Regions from separate parts of the Paenibacillus sp. 2KB_22 genome, predicted to be linked through region 2. Evidence: riboswitches for the same ligand, from Rfam matches in the RefSeq annotation. Region 2 holds a riboswitch; the other holds the start of a gene.
The links. A riboswitch is a leader RNA that binds a small molecule or an ion and turns the genes downstream of it on or off. The one in region 2 is predicted to bind glycine.
Positions count from the first base shown of each region.

Region 1: another riboswitch for glycine. It lies ahead of sdaAB (L-serine ammonia-lyase, iron-sulfur-dependent subunit beta); the one in region 2 lies ahead of gcvT (glycine cleavage system aminomethyltransferase GcvT).

Region 1 covers NZ_JBFRHG010000005.1:143,957-147,376, forward strand. Annotated here, with positions in the region: gene sdaAA (L-serine ammonia-lyase, iron-sulfur-dependent, subunit alpha) at 37-981, opposite strand; gene sdaAB (L-serine ammonia-lyase, iron-sulfur-dependent subunit beta) at 971-1,660, opposite strand; glycine riboswitch at 1,773-1,908, opposite strand; glycine riboswitch at 1,913-2,037, opposite strand; gene AB4111_RS24625 (phosphotransferase enzyme family protein) at 2,391-3,368, opposite strand.
Region 2 covers NZ_JBFRHG010000002.1:1,689,973-1,693,392, forward strand. Annotated here, with positions in the region: gene gcvH (glycine cleavage system protein GcvH) at 375-767, opposite strand; glycine riboswitch at 1,111-1,233, shown strand; glycine riboswitch at 1,237-1,337, shown strand; gene gcvT (glycine cleavage system aminomethyltransferase GcvT) at 1,556-2,692, shown strand; gene gcvPA (aminomethyl-transferring glycine dehydrogenase subunit GcvPA) at 2,689-3,420, shown strand, end outside.

The DNA.
Region 1 (3,420 bases), on a different contig from region 2:
ATAGCGTTAAGTTAGATTTAATTCATACCGATTCTATTACGCCTTAGGTTCTACGTCATTTTCATTTTCAGTCGCGGACTCCGTCTCAGGCTCTGCACGCTTTGCCTTCGGTTTAGCCAGCTTCTGCATCATTTTGCGACCGGTTGGTGTCTGAGCCAACCCGCCTTGGGCTGTCTCCCGGTGACGGCTCGGCATCGCACTGCCTACTTCCAGCATAACGTCGATGACTTCATCTGACGGAATAGCACTACGCACTCCGGCCAGGGCCATGTCAGCCGCAGCCAGCGCCGTAACTGCACCCAGTCCGTTACGGACGATGCACGGGATCTCAACGAGGCCTGCGACCGGATCGCAGATAAGGCCCAGTGTATTTTTTAACGCTAGGCCAACAGCATGAACGACCTGTTCCGGTGTACCTCCACGCAGTTCAACCATGGCACCCGCAGCCATGCCGATCGCGGACCCCACTTCTGCCTGACAACCACCTTCCGCACCGGAGATAAATGAATTGTTGGCAATAACATAACCAATCGCTCCCGCGCAGAACAACCCATTCACCAAATGTTCGTCCGTCCAGCCAAATCGCTCCTGTGAGCTGATAAAAACGCCAGGGATGATGCCGCAGGAACCGGCTGTAGGTGTTGCCACAATCCGGCCCATGGAGGCATTCACTTCAGATACACACAGGGCATACGCCATGGCAAGTGCGGAAGCATCACCAGAGCAAGTCTCACCCTTGCGAATGTACTCGGCCATTCTTTTACCGTCTCCACCCGTTAATCCACTACGTGATGTGGTATCTTCCGTTAACCCTTTACGTACCGCTTCCTTCATCACCTGATAATATTCAGACATCTGCTTCACAACATCCGCTTCCGGTGTATTGGTCTCCTGAACTTGCTCCTCAATCATCAGTTGAGCAATCGTTTTGGATTCCGCTGTACAGATCGTATTCAGTTCGTGTAAATGTTTAAATCGCATCCGAATCAACTCCTCTCTTCAAATCGATGACACGAATGTCCAGTACATGATCCAGCTCCTTCAGACGCTTGAGCATATCAGGATTCGGCACGCCGTCCATCTCCATCGCAGTAAGCGCTTCGCCATCACGGGCTTTCCGGTCCACCTGCATATACCCGATGTTAACCCCGGATGAACTGATCGTGGACGTTACCGAGGCAAGCACTCCTGCTTTGTCCGCATGTCGCAGAACGAGTGTCGGAAACTCACCACTAATCTGAACACGAAAATCATTCATCGCATGCACCGATACACTACCACCACCAATAGAAGCACCGATTAAGGAACATGTACGTCCTGCATGCCACAACTCAATTTTGACCGTATTGGGATGAGGAGCAGGCAGGCCGCTTGTATAAAACTCGACTTCCATGCCCGCTTCCTCTGCGTATTGCTCTGCATCCGGTATACGCGGATCGTCTGTGACATAATCCAGCAGACCGCCGATCAGTGCCAGATCTGTTCCGTGCCCCTGATACGTATCAGCGAATGAACCGTATAGTGTCAGCCGGGCACGTTCAGGCGTACAACCTAGCCACTGACGAGCGATTCTTCCCAGCCTTGCTGCTCCAGCTGTATGTGAACTTGAAGGCCCCGTCATCGACGGACCAATAATTGAGAAAACATCTTTAAATCGCACCTTATAACCCTCCAATTGTATTCGTCATTTCCATCCAGATCCCATGCCATAATGTTCCTTTATTACTGAATGATGACATCAAAAAAGGACAGAAGAAGGCCTCAGGCCCTCTCTCTGTCCTCGATACCTGAGAGTTTCACGATCAGCAGTGTCTCACGACATGGTGCATGGCCTGCAATTGCAGACAAGGTCACCAGGCTAACTGATCATATACCCCTTGGGTGGCGCAGTTCGCGCACTCTCCAGAGTTGCGTCCAACGATGGTACATTTACCTGAGAGATTAACCACTGGGCCGGGTGCGCAGCAGCTTGCTCCTTCGGTGCCTGAACACTAGCCATTTTGCTCGGCTAACTCAGGTCTCTCCCGCTCGTTATCATCCGCTGTATGGAACCATTCTGAGCGTATGTCAGAACAGTAATGGAAATCGTTCATTCTTCTTCATTAAGATTAATCGACCGGAAGATCAGTGTCAACAAACTTAACGATATCTTTGGATGTATTTCCTTCATTTCCTGTTGAACCGCTGGAAACCAGAATATATTGTCAGATTTCATCACATTAATACGATAAAAAGAACTTTTTAAACAGATTATTTTATTCTCCTTCAATTCATAAAGCGCTTACTACTATTTATGATAATGTCCACGAAACTGTTCGGGTATTCAGGCAACCATAATCTTTGAACCTCCTGTTCATAGCGCTTCCGGATCTGCACATCTGAATTATAATTCACAGTTTGTAGAAGATACTCTCGTTCTGTACATAAGGTCTGCAATACTTGCTACATAGCTTCGGCATGCGATCTTTCATCCATTCGTGCCTAGACTCGTTCGCCATCTGAAAAGCATAATAACCAAGTGTAAAGATCAACATGAACCCTTCCATTAATCGGATATCACGATCCGTCAGTGGTGCGATCTGTTTGGTGTATCCGGATAAGAATATGTCACGTTCCTCTCGATTGAACATAAGCGCTGCCCCTCCGGCATCGAAAAGATAATAACCATAACCGTGTAGACAAAAATCAATCATGGACATCCCCTGATCCGTTATCAGCAGATTGTTGCGAGTAATATCCCCATGAATGACGCCCCAGGTCCCCGTGTGCTGTGGGTACGTTGCTAGCTGCTCATTAATGTTCTCAAACGTCTCACGAAGCAGATCGAAGTCTTCCGTTGTAAAAATCCCCAATCGGACTCCCTCCTCCAGCTGCCCTAGCATGACCAAATTCTCATGGATATTGCCATATGTCGGCCGTACCTTTGTTCGATCTGTCTGATTCTGAACACGCCCATATTGATGAAGCATCTGTAGTTGCGCACCAAGATCATATATCTGCTCTGTTGTCAGACGTTCTCCCTGCTGGATGTCCCTGCCCTCAATCCACTCCAGTACTGTACAGCAGATTTCTTTACCTGCTTCACTTGTCCATAACGTGACCCAATCTCCCGATACATTGCGTACCGGATGTTGTACGCGTAATGCTGTCGTTGCATTTAACTCATGAAGCAGGTTCATCTCTGCCTCCAGTGCAGGAGGCGTGTGCTGAATGCCTGACATACTTGCATATGCAGCTTGATGGATACGCAGCAGATACTTCTGCCCGCTCGCTTCATCAACGACATGATACGTCAGGTTCTCATTGTGACGAATATAAGAAACGACAGGTTTTTCAATCGTGTAATTCTGTATGATATCGGTTGCCATGTGGTCATAAGACCTCTGATTCGTAGTGATTATCAACATCTCCTTCGAAGTT
Region 2 (3,420 bases):
TATCATTTCTCCCCTGCTGTAATCCTAAGCGAGAATGCTCTCCTGTTCAATGAAATGAAAGCGTACTTTCGTCATGAACAATGATGACAACATTAGGTTATGTAATCGTTTTAACCGATGCATAATGGCTGAACCCATTGGTACACAAGGCTTTTCCCGCCTATGACTTTTGTCATTTCCAAAATCATTTTCTAACCTATAGTTTGGTCCAAGCAGGTGATTTACATCCTCAATCTGCTTGAATCCTCATCCAACATCATTCTTGGAAAACACAAAAAACCTGTGCAAGCATCCGGCTCACACAGGTCGAAACAATAAGAAGCATATTTCATTTTGTTATCAAATATATGTTAATAAGTACAAGTTCGTTGATCCTATTCTTCCGTATGTTTACGATACGCGTCTGCATTCATCAATGTAGACAACGCTGCTGTCAGATCTCCCTCAACACGGATCTCAATCATCCAACCTTCCTCGTAAGGAGAACTGTTCACAAGTTCAGGTGAGTCCTGCAACGAATCATTGACTGCAATAATTGAACCTGTGACGGGAGAAAACAAGTCCGACACCGTTTTGACCGATTCAATCGTTCCAATGCTGTCTTCTGCTTTTACATTGGATTCAAGGTCAGGCAATTCCACAAACACAATGTCACCCAGCTGATGCTGAGCGAACTCGGTAATGCCAATACGTACAGTATCCTCCCCTACGGTTTGCACCCATTCGTGCTCTTCACTGTACAGGAAATCACTTTTCAATTCGCTCATCGATATCCGCCTCGCTTTTCATTAATGAGTGCATGCGTTCTTTGACCTTAACCTTTTTCCCAAAACATAGCGTATGATATTTCGGATTCAAATGTCAAGATACCTCACAATTTATTTGATAATCGCCTCCTCAAACCGTAACCTGAATACACTCTTTCTACATATACTGGTGAATATTAGAATAGTAAGCGCAGTCTTTTTAAATACACGAACGATTATATTGATTAAACAATAAATATTCGGTTTTTAATTATTTTTGATGATATCGTTCTTGACATTGGCAGTGGATTCACGTTTTAATGAGAGGAGTAAATGTGTTTATTGGACTATGTTATACCCGCGGATGAATGTAAAGGGAGAGATTACCCATGACACCCGATTCGGGATGTACATGAGGTAACGCCGAAGGAGTAAACCACCGATAAGCGGGGGTGAATCTCTCAGGCAAAAGGACTTTTACGGGACGCAACTCTGGAGAGCATCTATTCGCCCTGTGCGGGCGTTATGATCACCCAAGGGGAAACCTGTTGTACAACACAGCGGGGTAACTCTCAGGTACAAGGGACAGAGCCTTAGAATACAGCGTGCTACTTGGCATGCCGATTCTTTGGCCTGTCCTTTTCCTTTTTCCCAAAAAAACGAAAAGCAGGATTTCAATCGGCGCTGCCATAGCTGCCTTACCATACTTATCTACGAATGACTTCTAGCTGAAAAATTAAAAAATACCCTGGTTCATTGATCCACGATTGCATATTCGGCCGTTTGACGGCCCAAGACGAGGTGATTTGATGTCCGATTTGCTTAGAACACCACTCTTTCCCCTATATCAGCAATATGAAGGCGTACGGTGCATTGATTTTGGAGGCTGGGAGCTTCCAGTGCAATTCAGCGGAATCCAGAAAGAACATGAAGCGGTGCGTGAGCGTGCTGGACTGTTCGATGTATCCCATATGGGCGAATTCACCGTACGAGGTGAGCAAGCCGAAACATTTTTGCAACAAATGATGACCAATGACGTGACTACGCTGGTTCCGGGTCAAGCCCAGTATACCCTGATGTGTTATCCAGATGGCGGTGTGGTGGATGATCTGCTCGTGTATAAATTGGAAGATCAGCATTACATGCTCGTCGTTAACGCCTCCAACATCGACAAGGATTGGGCGTGGCTGCAAGAACACTTGATCCCTGGCGTGAGCATGACCAACGATTCGGAGCAGACGGCGCTACTCGCCCTGCAAGGTCCACTGGCTGTAGATATTATCGGAAAAGTTACAAATACAGATGTATCGGCGATTGAACCGTTTCGTTTTGTGCAGAATGCCGAAGTATGTGGTGTAGAGTTGCTGTTGTCCCGTACGGGTTATACCGGAGAAGATGGCTTTGAACTATATGTTCCTGCAGATCAGGCCGCTGTGGTCTGGAATGGATTAATGCAAGCTGGTGAAGGTCACGGACTGGTGCCAACCGGACTTGGTGCCCGGGATACATTGCGCTTTGAAGCGAGGCTCCCATTGTACGGACAGGAATTGTCGGCAACCATCTCTCCGCTCGAAGCTGGTGTTGGCATGTTTGTGAAGCTGAATGCCGGACCTTTTATCGGACACGAAGCCTTGTTACAGCAAAAAAATGACGGGCCTGCCCGCAAATTGGTTGGCATCGAAGTCCTGGAACGCGGTATCCCCCGCCCGCACTATCCGATTTACGCAGAAGGCGTACAGATTGGCGAAGTGACAACAGGTACGCAATCACCTACATTGAAGCGTAATCTGGGGCTTGCCCTTATCGACAGCAAATACGCTGCGCTCGGAACCCCGCTTGAGATTGAGATCCGAGGTAAGAAACTGAAGGCCGAGGTCGTGAAGACCCCTTTTCATAAACGGACACGAACGTCAAAGACACCTACTCAAGGAGCTGATCAAGCATGAGCAAGCACCGTTACATTCCCATGACCGAGCAGGATCAGAGCGCCATGCTCGCCACCATCGGTGTGGATTCGCTGGAGGAACTGTTCCAGGACATTCCCAAAGAGATTCGTTATCAGGGTGAGCTGCCCGTATCCTCCAAACTCGATGAATATGCGCTGACACGTCATATGTCCAAACAAGCCGGCGCCGGCGCCAATTTTGAAACACACGCCAGCTTCCTCGGCGCAGGCATATACGATCATCATGTTCCTTCCGTCATCAATCATGTCATTTCCCGTTCCGAGTTCTACACCGCCTACACACCTTATCAGCCTGAGATCAGCCAAGGTGAACTGCAGGCCATTTTCGAATTTCAATCCTACATCTGTGAATTAACTGGCATGGCTGTAGCCAATGCCAGTATGTATGATGGCGCAACTGCCTTTGCTGAAGCAGGTAATCTGGCCGCAGCGGCAACTCGTCGCAAACAGCTCATCGTATCCCGCACCGTTCATCCGGAAGCTCGTCAGGTATTGCAGGCGTATGCGCACGGACTCCGTCTGGAGATTGTCGAGATTGGCTATAAGGATGGAGTCACGGACTGGGATGCCCTGCAAGCCGCCATATCGGATGATACCGCAGCTGTCATGATCCAGAGTCCGAACTTCTTTGGTGCCGTGGAAAATGTAAAGCAAGCTGCCGACCTCGTGCATGCGCACAAAGGCCTGCTCGTCGTAAGTGCTAACCCG